One region of the Ferdinandcohnia sp. GQ5 genome, then DNA from elsewhere that is predicted to be linked to it. Evidence: predicted binding sites of a transcription regulator. Region 1 holds the regulator's gene; each other region holds the start of a gene.
What was found. The regulator CtsR, encoded in region 1, represses protease genes until heat stress. The targets are predictions, from matches to a motif close to ATGGTCAATAAAGGTCAAACA.
Positions count from the first base shown of each region.

Region 2: a site for CtsR is predicted at 3,911-3,931, ahead of clpP (ATP-dependent Clp endopeptidase proteolytic subunit ClpP). Genes of this name have one in related genera too.
Region 3: a site for CtsR is predicted at 2,691-2,711, ahead of AC6CHV_RS14510 (ATP-dependent Clp protease ATP-binding subunit). Genes of this name have one in related genera too.

Region 1 is NZ_JCAXEW010000027.1:61,734-67,542, reverse strand. It holds gene AC6CHV_RS24215 (MgtC/SapB family protein) at 760-1,461, shown strand; gene AC6CHV_RS24210 (CtsR family transcriptional regulator) at 1,641-2,102, shown strand; gene mcsA (protein-arginine kinase activator protein McsA) at 2,281-2,826, shown strand; gene mcsB (protein-arginine kinase McsB) at 2,830-3,927, shown strand; gene clpC (ATP-dependent protease ATP-binding subunit ClpC) at 3,924-5,809, shown strand, end outside.
Region 2 is NZ_JCAXEW010000003.1:113,534-119,342, reverse strand. It holds gene gap (type I glyceraldehyde-3-phosphate dehydrogenase) at 1-164, opposite strand, end outside; gene AC6CHV_RS04860 (sugar-binding transcriptional regulator) at 222-1,241, opposite strand; gene AC6CHV_RS04855 (glutaredoxin family protein) at 1,425-1,667, opposite strand; gene rpoN (RNA polymerase factor sigma-54) at 1,693-2,997, opposite strand; gene AC6CHV_RS04845 (hypothetical protein) at 3,197-3,373, shown strand; tRNA gene AC6CHV_RS04840 (tRNA-Arg) at 3,662-3,733, opposite strand; gene clpP (ATP-dependent Clp endopeptidase proteolytic subunit ClpP) at 3,993-4,583, shown strand; gene AC6CHV_RS04830 (HPr family phosphocarrier protein) at 4,628-4,885, opposite strand; gene whiA (DNA-binding protein WhiA) at 5,033-5,809, opposite strand, start outside.
Region 3 is NZ_JCAXEW010000011.1:45,682-51,490, reverse strand. It holds gene AC6CHV_RS14520 (helix-turn-helix domain-containing protein) at 1-1,393, shown strand, start outside; gene AC6CHV_RS14515 (YkvI family membrane protein) at 1,509-2,540, opposite strand; gene AC6CHV_RS14510 (ATP-dependent Clp protease ATP-binding subunit) at 2,790-4,925, shown strand; gene AC6CHV_RS14505 (DMT family transporter) at 4,969-5,809, opposite strand, start outside.

The DNA.
Region 1 (5,809 bases):
CAGAAGCCGACCACCGAACCACGGAAGTTAAGCTCTTGCGCCGATGGTAGTTGGGGCATTGCCCCTGTGAGAGTGGGACGTCGCTAGGCAATTAAGAGATCAACCGTTATGGTTGGTCTTTTTTTGTGCATAGAAAAATAGTAAAGAAACCGGTACATTAATGGTATATCGCAAACGGCCTAAACGGTATATCAACATATCGAGAAACAACAAATAGTATAACGAAAATGGCTTAATCGGTATATTGCCATATCGCAAAACGATAAGTGCTATACCGCAAATGGCTTATTCGGTATATCGCCATATTGAGAAACGATATTGTTATACCGCAAACGGCCTAAACGATACATCACCAGGTCGCAAAACGATAAATGGTATATCGCAATCAGCATATAAACGATACACCAACAGTACGGATGAGCCTCTATTGATTTACTTTAAACATACTATACCAATATATCTCAGAATCCCCATAACCCGCCCATTTTCAATCTTACCACCCATAAACCATGTTAAATTTTACATACTAATGAATATCAATAATTTATATCAGTTTGTTTATGATAAAAATGTCATAGTTATAAGTATTAATTACTATTCTAAAAAAATGGGTCCTAAGAAATCATAATTTAATTGATGAATCGTATAATTATAAAACACTAAATTTTTTCTTGTTTAAAAAAGGGGATTTAGGTTGCCTATCGAATACCTATACCTTATAAAAGGTTTTTGCATATACATAAAAAGGGAGGATGTAACATGATTGATTTTATTGCATCGTTCCAAACAGAAGAATTTTTAACGATGTCGATACGGATTTTTTTAGCCGCGTTATTATGCGGGTTAGTCGGCTTGGAAAGAGAGGTACATAAGCACCCTGCTGGGTTTCGTACCCATTTGCTAGTTGGAGTCGGCTCCTGTTTAATGATGTTAATGTCAATTTACGGGTTCCAGCCTTATTTAGAAATGAGTACAAACGTACGTTTTGATCCAGCCCGGATTCCTTCCTATGTGATAAGTGGTATTGGATTTTTGGGTGCCGGTACTATTCTTGTAAGGGATGCAACGGTTCGGGGGTTAACAACTGCTGCCTCCATTTGGGTGGTTGCCGGTCTTGGGTTAATTATCGGATTAGGCATGTATGCTCCTGCCATATTAACAACAATCGTTGTTTTACTGAGTCTAATTTTCCTTAATCGATTTGAGGAATTCTTCTTTAAATCCAGAAAAAGAAAAGTTGTTCATATCATTATCAATGAAGATATTTCATCATTTTCTGCAATCTTACAACTATTTAAAGATAATGGTTACCGGGTAAGGGATTTTAACATTAAGTACTCGAAGGATAAAATTAATAATAATTGCCAGTACACGATTGATGTTGAGGTCGGAAGTAAAAACGAACGTTTGCGATTGTATGAAGAATTGTCAAAACAAGAAATGGTGCAAAAAATTTTCTGATTTGGTGTTTAGAGGGGTACTAAATTTGGAAAGTATAGGATAGTAAATGCCTTGAAAATGATTGCCTAAATAATTTTGACGTTCGATTTGAAAAGCGAAACAGTTGAAAAATTAGTGCGGTCATTTTATATTATAGTTATAGTCAAATATAGTCAAAGTCAAGGTGAGGTGTGGTCATAATGAGGAATATATCTGATATCATCGAACAATATCTTAAAAGTGTTCTTGATACAAGTGATCGAGCTATTGTTGAAATAAAAAGAAGTGAGATTGCCGATAAATTTGAATGTGTCCCATCTCAAATTAACTATGTAATAAATACACGATTTACTTTAGAGAGAGGCTATTTAGTTGAAAGTAAACGAGGTGGTGGGGGTTATATTCGTATTATGAAGGTAAAAACGAATAATGATTCTCAGTTGATTAATCAACTCGTTCGCCTTATAGACAAACGGATTTCTCAAACGAGTGCAGAAGATGTCATTTTGCGTTTAATTGAGGAGGAAGTAATCTCGAAAAGAGAGGCGAAGATCATGCTAAGTGTAATTGATCGTTCCGTCTTGTTTATTGAGCTTCCTCATCGGGATGAGTTGAGAGCACGCATGCTAAAGGCAATGCTAACATCCCTCATGTATAGATAATAAGTTAAAGCCACCGGCGAATGCCACGATTTCTTAAAGGTAATTTTTCGAGCATAGGATTAAAGACTAAGAACGCCACATCCTGTGGCAACGTCTTTGTGACCCACTTCGTGTGGGCCTAAAAAAATCGGGCACAAATACGCCAAGGCGCATTTGATTAAGTAGGAAGGTGCTTACCATGATATGCCAAGAATGCAATCAACGTCCTGCCACATTACATTTTACAAAGATTATTAACGGTGAAAAGACAGAGGTTCATATATGTGAACATTGTGCTCAAGAAAAAAGTGAGATGTTTATGTTTCCAGGCACATCTGGCTTTTCAATAGATAACTTATTAGCAGGACTTCTACAATTTGAACCACTTGCAGGTTCAAAGCAAAATGCTTTTCAACAAAATGAGATTTTACAATGTAGTAACTGTAAAATGACTTTTCAACAATTTGCAAAGGTAGGTCGGTTTGGCTGCTCGCATTGCTATCCAACCTTTGAAAAACAACTTACCCCAATCTTAAAACGTCTGCATAGTGGTAATACACATCATACAGGGAAAATACCAAAACGAATCGGAGGCTCCTTCCATATCCGGAAAGAGATTGAACAATTAAAGCATAAGATGCAGGAGTATATTTCCCTAGAGGAATTTGAAAAGGCTGCAGAAGTTCGTGACCACGTAAGGGCTTTAGAGAAAAAGCTAGGTGGTTACAAAGAGGGGGATGTATAATCAATGTCACTTGAACATTTTATCAATCAAGCCTTAAGCTCTTGGATGAGTCAAGAAGGGCCGGATTCGGATATTGTCTTAAGTTCAAGGATCAGGCTTGCTCGAAATTTGAAAAATGTCCCCTTTTCAACGGTGTATTCAAATGAAGAAGCTCAACAAATTGTGGAAGTCTTCCAAAAGGGCTTTTCAGGGAAGAGTTTTCCTTCAATTGGAGAAATGGAATTATTAAAAATGATGGAGCTCCAACCAATTGAAAAGAGGGTACTTGTTGAAAAACATTTGATTAGTCCACATTTAGCTGAGGACTCTACGTATGGAGCTTGTCTTTTATCTGAAAATGAAGAAATTAGCATTATGATTAATGAAGAAGACCATATTCGAATACAATGTTTATTCCCAGGGTTACAATTATCGGAAGCTTTACGGGTTGCAAACAACCTGGATGATTGGATTGAAGAGCATGTCGATTACGCGTTTGATGAAACAAGAGGTTATTTAACCAGCTGCCCGACGAATGTAGGGACTGGGATACGTGCATCTGTGATGATGCATCTGCCAGCACTTATCTTAACTCATCAAATGAGTAGAATTATCCCGGCAATCAATCAACTTGGCCTTGTTGTAAGAGGAATATATGGTGAAGGCAGTGAGGCGTTAGGAAATATTTTTCAAATTTCAAACCAAATTACGCTTGGAAAGACGGAAGAAGATATTGTTGAAGATTTAGAGAGTGTTGTTGCTCAGTTGATTGCGCAAGAACGTTCTGCACGAGAAGCTTTGGTAAAAACCTCTAATATTCAGTTGGAGGACCGAGTATTCCGTTCCTATGGGGTTTTAGCTAATAGTCGGATCATTGAATCGAAGGAAGCAGCTAAATGTTTATCAGATGTCCGATTAGGTATAGATCTTGGCTATATAAAAGATATATCAAGAAGTATCCTTAATGAACTCATGGTTTTAACACAACCTGGATTCCTACAATCATATGCTGGTGGGGCATTAAGGCCAAATGAAAGAGACGTTAAAAGAGCGTCTATCATTCGAGAAAGATTGAAGCTAGAAAATAATAAGACTACCGACATGGAGGGTGATGGGTTATGATGTTTGGCAGATTTACTGAGCGTGCACAGAAGGTATTGGCTTTAGCTCAAGAGGAAGCTGTGCGATTAGGGCATAACAATATTGGAACTGAACATGTATTATTAGGTCTTATTCGAGAAGGCGAAGGAATCGCTGCTAAGGCCTTACTTGCACTAGGATTAGGTCCCGAAAAAATTCAAAAAGAGGTCGAGGCTTTAATTGGCCGTGGTCAAGAGGGATCACAGACAATTCATTATACTCCGCGTGCGAAAAAGGTAATCGAGTTATCAATGGATGAGGCTCGGAAGCTTGGTCACTCTTATGTAGGTACAGAGCATATTCTACTGGGATTAATTCGTGAAGGGGAAGGCGTCGCTGCACGGGTATTAAACAATTTAGGTGTGAGCTTAAATAAAGCTCGTCAGCAGGTTCTACAGTTATTGGGAAGCAATGAGTCATCATCGGGGCATCATGGTGGAGGTTCTACAAATGCCAATACACCTACCCTAGATAGTTTAGCCCGTGATTTAACTGCGATTGCAAGAGAAGGCAGCCTAGATCCAGTTATTGGCCGTAGTAAAGAAATTCAACGTGTGATTGAGGTACTAAGCCGTCGTACGAAAAACAACCCAGTTCTAATCGGGGAGCCTGGTGTTGGTAAAACGGCAATTGCAGAAGGTTTAGCCCAGCAAATTATCAATAATGAGGTACCAGAAACGCTTCGTGATAAGCGAGTAATGACCCTTGATATGGGTACCGTGGTTGCGGGTACAAAATACCGTGGGGAATTTGAAGACCGCTTAAAAAAGGTAATGGATGAAATACGCCAAGCTGGTAATATCATTTTATTTATAGATGAACTTCATACCCTAATCGGAGCAGGTGGAGCAGAAGGAGCAATTGACGCGTCAAATATCCTAAAACCATCACTTGCTCGCGGTGAACTTCAATGTATTGGTGCTACCACATTAGACGAATACCGAAAGTATATCGAAAAGGATGCCGCGCTAGAGCGACGCTTCCAACCAATTCAAGTGGATGAACCAACTGTCGAAGAATCTATTTTAATTTTAAAAGGATTACGCGACCGTTATGAAGCGCATCATAGAGTATCAATCTCAGATGAGTCTATCATTCAGGCTGTTAAACTGTCAGATCGCTATATTTCAGACCGTTTTCTACCAGATAAAGCAATTGATTTGATTGATGAGGCTGGTTCAAAAGTTCGTCTTCGTTCCTATACTGCACCACCAAATTTAAAGGAGCTTGAACAAAAGCTTGAAGAGGTTCGCAAGGAAAAGGATGCGGCGGTTCAAAGTCAAGAGTTTGAAAAAGCTGCATCATTACGTGATTCCGAGCAACGTCTACGTGAACAGTTAGAAGAAACGAAGAAAAACTGGAAGGAAAAGCAGGGGCAAGAGAACTCTGAGGTTACTGTAGATGATATCGCAATGGTCGTATCAAGCTGGACCGGTGTCCCTGTATCTAGACTAGCACAAACTGAAGCGGATAAATTATTAAATATGGAAGAAATCCTTCACTCACGAGTAATCGGTCAGGAAGAGGCGGTTAAAGCTGTTTCCAAGGCAGTTAGACGTTCACGTGCAGGATTAAAAGATCCGAAGCGCCCAACGGGTTCATTTATTTTCCTTGGTCCAACGGGTGTAGGTAAGACAGAACTGGCTCGTGCTCTAGCTGAATCTATTTTCGGTGATGAAGATGCGATGATTCGTGTAGATATGTCTGAGTACATGGAGAAGCATTCCACATCTAGACTAGTGGGTTCACCTCCAGGGTATGTCGGCTATGAAGAGGGCGGCCAATTAACTGAAAAAGTGCGTAGAAAGCCATACTCTGTCATATTACTGGATGAAATTGAAAAGGCACATCCAGATGTATTCAA
Region 2 (5,809 bases), on a different contig from region 1:
TTAAGAACACCATGAACTGTATCATACTTTAATAGATGTGCTAACATATTTGCATCTGTTAAATCGTTTACTGCTACTACTTCAACATTTGGATTTTTTAGAGCCGCACGTAATACGTTACGACCAATACGTCCAAAACCATTAATACCAACTTTTACTGTCATTTTTGATTTCCTCCTTTTGTATGTGAAACCTAAAAAAATATTATTTAAGAGGTTGATTTACCCCTTTATTAACTCTTTCGCTGCACCTTCATCTGTTATTAACAGTGTCTCAGGCGCCTGCTTTAAGTATGCTTGAATGGCTGTTGCCTTCGAAGCTCCACCAGCTACGGCAATCACATCGTGAATTGCGTTCAGACCTTCTAGCTGGATGCCAATTGTTTGAACCCGATGGACCACTTTCCCATCTTCGTCAAAATAATACCCAAAAGCCTCTGCGACTGCATGAGATTCAATGATTTTTTTCATGTCCTCTTCATCTGTTTTACGCCGCTTAGCCATTGTAATAGCGTCTCCTATTCCGTGAACGACCATACTTGACGATTTGATCAAATTCAGGACATCCCGAATCGATGGTTCGGCCACAAAGGATTGATACGCTTCATTGCTCACAACATCAGGTACATGGAGGAGACGGTAATCACCAGAAGCTTTTTCGGCCATCTTTGCGCAAATGGTATTTGCTTGATTTTCTACTCGTTCTCCTAGTCCACCTCTTGCTGGAACAAATAATATACTTCGCCCTTTCGAATCTGGGGTCATCATTTCTGCGACCTCAACGAGGGTTGTACCACCAGTAACTGCGACGATATTTTCTCCAGAAAGCCTTTGTTTTATTCTTGAAACGCAAGCTCTCCCCATTTCTTTTTTCACCCAAGGAGTTGTGTCACTATCGCCAGAAACGACAATTACACCTTTTATCTTTAACTTTTCCTTAAGCTGTGATTCTAAAACCCGTAAACCTAAAACTTCCTTCATGACATCCTCAAGGTCCTTTAATAGTTCAGCACCCTCACTTGTTAAGCTCATTCCAGCCGTACTAAAGTCAACAAGGTTTTGTTCTTTTAAAAATTGAACTTCACCACGGAGGACACGTTCGCTATGACCAAGACTCGTAGAAAGATTCCTTCTTCCAATCGGCTGCATAAGTCGTATGTATTTGAGGATCTCATGGCGTTTCTGCATAACCTCTAGTAAATCAGGTAATAATTTTTGTTGTACCTCAATAATCGAACTCATTTATTCATTTCCCCTTTTTACTATAAGGGACTGTTTTTGTCCCGCTGTGACATATTATGTCCCGCTTACAGTAAAAAAAAACAACTCCAATAAAAATTGTATATCGCCGTGTTACATTTTCTATAGTACCAGTACTTTTAAAAGAATGCAATAAATAAACTGCCTATTTTTTAGGCAGTCAGATTATTTTAAATATTTACTTAGATACTCTTGAATGACTTCTTTATGGATAATCCCATACTCCACTTCGTTTCCGTCAATTTCGATAACCGGAATCATGATTTGATATTTTTCAAGAAGTTCATCATCTTTATAAATATCAACCTCATTGAGTTCTAATGGAAATTCCTCACTTAATTCCTCGATAACCCGCCTCGCTTTTGTACAAAGGGAGCAATTATCTTTTGAATACATGGTGACTTGAATGCGTCTCAACTGTTACACTTCCAATCTACTTGCTGTATCTTTTTCGCTTCGATGAAGATGGTATATTTAATTGATCACGGTATTTTGCAATTGTTCTTCTGGACACAAGAATACCATGCTCCTCCTTAAGTATACTGACAATATCCTGGTCTGACAAAGGCTTTTGTTTATTTTCCTCATCAATCAACTCTTTTAAAACGTTCTTAACCTGAGTTGATGACGTGTCGGTTGAACCCGTTGTCTGGATGTTGCGACTAAAGAAATATTTCATTTCGAAGATACCAAATGGAGTTTGCACAAATTTATCTTTTACTGCACGGCTTACAGTTGATTCATGAATGTCTAAACTTTGTGCAACATCACTCATTATAAGCGGCTTTAGATGAGCTGGTCCTTTTAGAAAAAAATCCAGTTGGTGATTGATGATTTCGTTCATGACATTTTGTAAGGTGAGTTTTCTCTGCTCCAAACTTCTCATAATCCATTGGCACTGGTCCACTTTTTCTTGAAGATAGGATTTAGTTTTTGAATCTTTTTCTTGTATGAAATGTTGGTAATACTGAAGATTCAACGAAACCTTTGGTAAATAAGAATCGTGCATGTTCATGATGACAACACCATTTTCAACTTGAATATCAAAGTCAGGAACAATATATTGTGCTTCTCCTCCATGAAAAGCTGCACCTGGTCTCGGCTGAAGAGTTTGGATAAAGTCAAAAATCTGTTGAATGTCAAAGAGCTTTACATCAAGTTGCTTTGCGATTTCCTTCCAGGACTTTTCTGCGAATTCTTCAAAATAGTCCTGAATAATTGTTTCAGCAAGACTATTCCGCTTTGGCAATTTCCTGAGTTGTAGAAGTAGGCATTCCTGTAAGGACCTTGCCCCTACCCCAATCGGCTCTAGACTTTGAATATAGTGAATTGCACTTTCGATGGTTTCTGTATCCGTATTAAGGTCCTTTGCAATCTCCTCCTCCGGAAAATACAGATAACCGTTGCTATCCAAAAGTTGAATTATATACTCCATCGTTCGCTTTTTTACGGTGTTCACTTTCATATATGAAAGTTGTGTAAGCAAATGTTCATAAAGGGTTGTTTCTTTTTTTCCAATATAGTCAATCGGATTTGTGTAGGATTCATTTTTGACCTTTGATTTCATTACTCTATTAAAATCCGTTTGTTTTACTTCTATTAGGGGATTTTCTAATGTTTGCTCTTCTAGAAATTTAGTCAGATCCAAAGAAGAGTATTGTAAAAGAGTTATAGCTTGAGTTAGCTCCTTTGTCATGACTAGCTTTAATGATTGCTGTTGAAAAAGTCCAGTTTGCATATTCACTCTCGTTTTCCCCCTTCCCCTGAGTTGTATTAAATGGAAGCGTTTACTTTTCTTATTGTAATGAACAACCTCATTTTATCGAAGAGGTTCTATCGCTAATTTTAGCTTACTTCTATGGTATCGAAAAAGTTAAATTTTAGCACGCATTTTTATTCATTTTTTGAAAGAATCTACTTTAAAGAGGTGATTTGAATTGAAAAAAAATGAGATTATGTATACCGGCCCGGTGACGGGGACTTTGTATGAAGCAAAAAAAGCGAAAAACAACGAAGAGTTCGCAACTGAATTTGATCCCATTCAAACAATGTGGGCTGTGAACCCAGTTGACGAGGATGTGTACGAAGGAACATTAGGGTATAAGGATAATTAGCGATTTGGAGATGGAATTTTGGCGACGTGATGGGCGGGGGATATCTATGCCAACGTAGTCTGATTGTTTGCTGATGAGGGTTTGATTCGCGTTTACATTACCTTTTAGGTTGATTTCTGACTTGTAAGGGTACGATTAGCACGTTTGTGTTCCCTTTTGGCTCGATTTCCGGCTCGTAAGGGTACGATTCATGCGTTTGTGTCCCCCCTCAACTATTTTACGAAAAAAGGTACCAATACCATAATACGCAAAAAGGACCAGATTTTACTCTGGTCCTTTCTTCATTAGCGCCCTCGGCAGGATTCGAACCCACGATAAGAGAACCGGAATCTCTTGTGCTATCCACTACACTACGAGGGCATGTCTAAATAGAAACTGCACTCATCATTATAGGCTAGAACGCATTTGATTGCAAGATGAATGTTTTAAAACACTCCAATTCGGTTATGATGGTATACGTATGAAATTTAGTTTTTTTCACATCGATAAAGGTATGTCATAAATGTTTGTAGAATAAGATAAGTTAGTAAAGCGAATTGTTTGACCTTTACTGACCTTAATTGTATGATGGAAATACATAGTAGTAAAGTTTTTAATTTGTTTTGAAGGAGGAAGTTAAATGAATTTAATCCCTACAGTTATTGAGCAAACAAACCGTGGAGAACGCGCCTATGATATTTACTCGCGTTTATTAAAAGACCGTATTATCATGCTTGGAAGTGCCATTGATGATAATGTGGCTAACTCAATTGTGTCTCAGTTATTGTTCTTAGCAGCTGAGGATCCTGAAAAAGATATTTCTTTATACATTAACAGCCCTGGTGGTTCGATTACAGCTGGTATGGCTATTTATGACACAATGCAGTTCATTAAGCCAAAGGTTTCTACAATCTGTATTGGTATGGCTGCTTCTATGGGTGCTTTCTTACTTGCTGCTGGTGAAAAAGGCAAGCGTTTTGCGCTTCCTAACAGTGAAGTTATGATTCACCAACCACTTGGTGGAGCACAAGGGCAAGCAACTGAAATCGAAATTGCGGCTAAGCGTATCTTATTCCTACGCGATAAGCTAAACAAAATTTTAGCTGAGCGTACTGGTCAACCACTAGAAATTATTGAAAAAGACACTGACCGCGATAACTTCATGACTGCTGAAAAAGCAATGGAATACGGATTAATCGACAAGGTTATGTTCCCACAAGACAATAAATAAGAAATAATAAAAATCCTCTCACATCTAATCGTGAGAGGATTTTTTTATGCTTCTTTTTGAACAAATTCAGTTAATGCTTCAACCGCTGCTTCTTCATCATTTCCATCAGCAATTAATGTAACTGTTGTACCGCTGCCAACTGCTAAGCTCATTAGACCCATGATACTTTTTGCATTTACCTTTTTTCCATCTTTCTCTAAAAAGATATCTGCAGAAAATTTATTTGCTTCCTGAACAAACATCGCTGCAGGACGTGCTTGTAACCCCGTTCTTAAAGCAACCTCAACTTGTCTTTCCACCATTCGTTTCTTCCTCCTCAAATTTTTCTGTACATTCTTAAGTTGTGTTTTTTTTTAGTATTTCCTATTAATACGTAGGTTGAGCTCTAAAGGTTTCATATTTTATTTAAAAATGATAACGCTTTATTTTTCTCCAAGTGAGCAATGTGCTCACTTTATAGATTGGCCCGCTCGTAGCTTATCAGCAATTTCATCGATTTTTCGAAGTCGGTGATTAATGCCCGACTTACTAATCTGGCCTGATGTTACCATTTCGCCTAACTCTTTAAGTGTGACATCCTGATAGGCGACGCGAAGCTCCGCAATTTCTCTTAATTTATCGGGTAGAATGCCTAGGCCGACTGTTTCTTCAATGTATCGAATGTTTTCCACCTGACGAATCGATGCCCCAATAGTTTTATTAAGGTTAGCTGTTTCACAATTGACGAGGCGGTTCACCGAATTTCTCATGTCACGGACAATTCGAACATCCTCGAAACGAAGCAATGCCTGATGCGCACCAATGACATTTAGGAACTCTGTGATTTTTTCTGCTTCTTTTAAGTAGGTGATAAAACCTTTTTTTCGTTCTAACGTTTTAGCGTTGAGATCAAAAACGTTCATCAATTCACAAAGTGAGTCATTGTGTTCTTTATATAATGAAAAAATCTCAAGATGGTACGAGGATGTTTCTGGGTTATTAACGGAGCCACCTGCTAAAAAAGCTCCGCGTAAATAGGAGCGTTTGCAGCACTTCTTCGCTACTAATTCCGAAGAAATTTCCTGCCTTAATGAAAAGCCTTCAAAAATCTTCAAGTCTTCTAATATTTCCTTTGCATCCTCAATAAGGCGAACAAGATATACATTGTTCTTCTTAAGTCTCATTTTCTTTCGAACAAGGAGCTCTACTCCTACATTATAGCATTTTTTCAGAAGTGTATAAATTCT
Region 3 (5,809 bases), on a different contig from region 1:
AGAAAAAGAAATTCAAGCAATTGTTAGTGTACCTATATCTATTGGGGAAAAGCGTATTGGAGTCATGACGATTCACCAATTTAATAAGGTAGGAAAATTTACTGATGATGACGTGCGACTTTTACAAGGCTTTGCATCCCAGGCTGCAATCGCAATTCAAAATGCACGTCTTTATACAGAGGTAAAGCAACAATTAAATGAGCTCGCAAAAAGAAACGAAGTCCACGACAGACTTATTAAGATTTCTATACAAAACAAAGGTTTAAAGTCCATTATTAGAGAACTAGGAAAAATGATAAATGGTCCGTTTTCCTTCTACGACTATTTAGAAAACGATTGGTACCATAATCAAGAGAAAGAAAAAATTTATTTTAGCGTGGATGAAATTACTACTATTTTTAAAAATAGAAGAAATGCTGTTTTCGTGGAATTGCGTAAGCCTGAAGAGGGAAAATTTTATCTTTACCCGATTCTAAATGGTACTATTTTTCTTGGATGCTTTATTTACCCCTACTCTAATACATTATCAATCATTGATCGAATTATTATCGAACAGGGTGGCTCTTTACTCGCACTTGAACTTGTAAAGAAACACACACTAGAAGAAATCTATTATAAGAAATTCCATGAATTTTTTAATGAATTGATTCAAAGCAAGGAGCCAGAAGTCTTACTTGAGAAAAGAAAAGAGTTTAACATAAATCCTTCTCATATGTTTTATGTGGTCTTAATTGAACTTGTTAATTATAAAGATTTATATAAGCTTGGTGCTGATATTCATAGTATTATCTCATTGATAAAAAAGAATATCCAAGACGTGCAACTCATCTACGGATTTCATAATAAAATCATTTTACTTGTTTCAGTTGCACACAATTCAGGAGCTGACGACACGATAAAGGGATTAAAAACAATTATTACTAACTGGAAAACTATTAATGATTCGTTTTTGTGTGTGGGTATTGGTTCTGAAAATCAGGGAGTATATCACATAGGAAAGAGTTATGAGGAAGCAAAGAAGGCAGTTGCCTATCTAGTTAATAAAAAAGAATCTGGTATGATCGCATATGAAAGCATTGGGGTTAATCGCTTGTTTATTAATCAGGATACCAATGAGATTCAGGAATTCATAAATACCTTTTTCCAGCCTTTAAATACAGCAAAATCAAAGAAAAATGATTTAGAACAAACATTGTTAACATATGTAAAGTTAAATAAGTCTATGAATGAAACTTCGAAAAAACTTCACGTTCATATTAATACACTATACCAGCGTCTTAAAAAAATTGAAGACATGCTGAATTTGAGTTTTAATGACCCTAAAGAATTTCTTGAAATACAGCTGGCCTGTCACCTTAAAGAAACATTCGCTTATTCTAAGGATGTACATTAGTTATTTAAGTAGTTACCGTTAATCACTCTAAAAAAGTAAATAAAGAGGTTGATTATACCTCTTTATTTTTCCTCTTATATAGTTTCATTTATCCAGGTTTTGATTATTCCCTCGGTTAGCGCTTCATCGGTCTTGCCAACAGTACTAATAAAATCAAACTCATGTACCCAAACAATGGATATAAGAAAGAAATCAAGGAGCCATAACCTAATTGACTTATCAAATAGGCTATTGATAGAATCCCAAACACAATTGAAATCGATGAAAGCTTCAAGACATTTTTCAATTGGCGCTCAAGACCAAATAGGTTTCCGATCACAGACGTAAAGATTTCTCCATAAATCACAAGGATGTACAACCAATAAAACACAGCCATGAAGTTTTTCATTACTTCAGCCATCGGGATTTCAAAACCTTCTACATTTGGTAGTGCGGATAATGATATATGGCTCGTAAATAAAATAAGACATAACGCACCACCACCGATAAAACCGCCCCATCTTAATGTATGTTCATGGTTAATTTCTTTTGCAAGCGGAACTAATACCGGCATTGCCATAGTCAAATTAAAAGCCGAATATAAAAATGGTGAAATCAGCCATTTAGCGCTATGCGACTCGATTTCTGGCCGACTTAATAGACCCGTTGCATCATTTGCTATGACCTCTATTGCTAAAACAACACTAAAGAATATCATAATTGGAACAACAAACATGTTCACACCAAATAACCCTTTAACTCCATAAGTCAAAACAAAGATGGAAAGCCCACCCGTCAACAGGATTCCAAGCTGATAAGATATTCCCAATTGTTCATGAAAAACCGCTCCTGCACCAGAAAGCATAACGGAAGTTACTCCTATTAGGACAAGAAGCATAAGTGCATTCACCATTAACCCAATTTTTTTTCCAAATAAGTATTCATTAAATTCCTTATATGAATTTGCTTGAATTCGGTTTGCAATAATCATAATTCTTGTTCCTAACCATATAAATAGGAAACCGCTGATGCAGATTCCAACCAAGCCATATACACCGTGCTGGGTAAAAAATTCGACAATTTCTCTACCTGTTGCAAAGCCTGCTCCTACGATTGTTCCTACATATACAGCACCAATCTGGAATGCTGCTCCCCAATTCCCTCGCACAAATAGCCACCTCATTGTTTTATCTATATTACTTGATATATATGTACAAGTTCTATAAATAAGACGAGCTATTATTTCGGAAACAAGCGGAAAAAATTGCTAGGCCTTTTCACTTGAAAGTCAAAAATGGTCAAAGTATAATGTAGACATAAGGTCAAAGATGGTCAAACACTACGAATCATCATGCATGGCCTATTTCATTTATCTAATTAGTCAAAGATAGTCAAAAATTCAAGGAGGTATTTGTTTATGATTTGTCAAGCATGTAATCAAAATGAAGCTACTGTTCAATTACATCTACAACTTAACCAAGAAAAGCGACAAATTCAACTTTGCAGTGAGTGTTATGCGAAGGAGAAGAACAACATGAAAATACCTTCAGGATTGAACGGTTTCCCTAATTTCACATTTGATGACCTATTTAAAGGCAATGCCTTTAGTCAACAAAATGGAATCAACCAACAACAAACACAAACAAAACACGGTGGAAATGGCGGAGGTCTTCTCGATCAATTTGGACGTAACCTTACTCAAATGGCGAAAGCTGGACTAATTGACCCAGTTATTGGCCGTGATGAGGAAATCCAACGTGTCATTGAAATTCTGAACCGTCGTAATAAAAACAACCCCGTTCTAATTGGGGAACCGGGTGTAGGTAAAACTGCTATTGCAGAAGGATTAGCCCTACTTATCGCTGAAGGAAAGGCACCTAACAAGCTTTCAAATAAACAGGTTTACTTACTAGATGTCGCTTCATTAGTTGCCAACACGGGAATCCGTGGTCAATTTGAAGAACGAATGAAGCAATTAATAGCGGAACTTCAAAAACGTAAAAATATTATTCTATTTATTGATGAGATTCACCTTTTAGTTGGTGCAGGATCTGCAGAAGGATCAATGGATGCAGGAAATATTTTAAAACCAGCTCTTGCACGTGGTGAGCTGCAAGTGGTCGGTGCAACCACTCTAAAAGAATATCGAGAAATTGAAAAAGATGCTGCACTCGAGCGCCGTTTCCAACCTGTTACTGTGGAGGAACCATCGATTGATGAAGCAATTCAGATTCTTGAAGGAATTAAAGGAAAGTACGAAGACTTTCATGGAGTAAAATATTCAAACGAAGCAATCCGTGCATGTGTCACATTATCACACCGCTACATTCAGGATCGCTTTTTACCAGACAAAGCCATTGACTTACTTGATGAAGCTGGGTCAAAAATGAACCTAGTATCTGGTGGAACAAATCCAAAGAATATTGAAGGAGAGCTTTCAAAAATTGCAGCAGAAAAAGAAAAAGCTGCTGGTGAAGAAAATTATGAATTAGCAGCAAAATTAAGACATCAAGAAATTCTACTTGAAAAACAATTAAATAATCCAGAAAACAACGTAGAGCATGTGATTGATGTCGAAAACATTCAACAAATTATTGAAAAGAAAACCGGTATTCCTGTTGGTAAGCTCCAAGAAAATGAACAACAAAAAATGAAGCTACTTGCAGAAAATCTTGCCAAAAAAGTAATTGGTCAAGATGAAGCAGTAACAAAGGTTGCGAAAGCAGTTCGTCGTAGCCGTGCTGGTTTGAAGGCTAAAAATCGCCCTATTGGTTCCTTCCTCTTCGTTGGACCAACGGGTGTAGGTAAAACAGAATTAACAAAGACACTTGCTGAGGAGCTCTTCGGCTCAAAGGATGCGATGATTAGACTCGATATGAGTGAGTATATGGAGAAACATTCAGTGTCTAAAATCATCGGTTCACCTCCTGGATATGTCGGCCATGAGGAAGCTGGACAACTAACCGAAAAAGTTCGTCGTAATCCTTATAGCATCATCCTTTTAGACGAAATTGAAAAGGCACATCCAGATGTTCAACATATGTTCCTACAAATATTAGAGGATGGTCGTTTAACAGATAGCCAAGGCCGTACTGTAAGTTTCAAAGAGACAGTCATTATCATGACAAGTAATGCCGGAGTTGGCGCTCCTAAGAAAATTACGGTCGGCTTTGAAAAGGCTGAAACAGGTGCCTACAAGGAATCATCTATCCTTGAGTCACTTGGTTCCTTCTTCAAGCCTGAGTTCTTAAACAGATTTGATGCAATCATCGAATTCAAACAGCTTGAAAAAGAGCATCTGCTAAAAATTGTCGACTTAATGTTACATGATCTTGAAGCAACTCTTAAAGAACAAGAAGTAACTATGTCTGTTGACGACGAAGCGAAACAAAAATTAGCTGAGCTTGGTTACCACCCAGCATTTGGTGCACGTCCACTACGCCGTGTCATCCAAGAACAGCTTGAAGACCAAATCACAGATATTCTTCTAGAAAATGAAGATCAAAAAAGCTTGAATGTAACAGTTGAAGAAAATAAAATTGTAGTAAAATAATCTTCCCACTAAAAATGCAGAGCCCAAAAAGCTCTGCATTTTTTTATATTGACTTAGTCTTCAGGTCAGTCACCTTAATCGGAGTCTTTCGATTCGAGAACAGGCTGTGTAGCACCATCCCACCAGCGATCATGAAGAGTCCGACAAAGGAATACATCGTTGGCATTGGTGCACTTAATAAAAGGACCTCACCAAATATGACAAAAATAATCTGTGTAGCTTGGGTTGCTTCTACAGCAGCAAGTTTACTTTGATCATGTTTAACTAGCTCTGTCGCAAAAAAGAAAAGTACGGTTGCGATAATCCCAGAGGAAATCCCTACAATAAAGGACTGAAACACCTGGTCCTTACTCGGAAGTCCAACCGTAGCACCCCCAATTCCAGCAATGATTAGCCAAAATGGAGTCGATGCAAGTGTCATTCCAAGCACACGCTGAAACGTATCAAAGTTATTTTTACAATGCTCCATCATTTTCCTGTTACCTAATGGATACGCAAAGGCTGCCACCACAACTGGAAGGATCCCTACAAGAAACATCTCCATTCCAATGCCTTCATTTGCTGCCTGGAGTTGGATCAAGATAATCCCAATAAAAATGAGACTAGAAAAAATAAGACCTTTAACAGGGATTTTTTCTCGAACCCTTTGCATTCCATTCTTTGTTTCTACTGTCTTATAGAAAAACGGCACAACTAGTAATCCAGCAATAATCACAAATTGCCAAGTTCCCGCAACCAACCAACCTGGGCCTGATGTAGCTGCAAATGTAAGGGGTGCATAAAACAAGCCAAACCCAATCGTGCTCCATAATATCCATGTAACAGGATTTATTTTTAGCTCATGTAGTAGTTCCTTCATATTCCCTCTAAATAGAACAATCCCA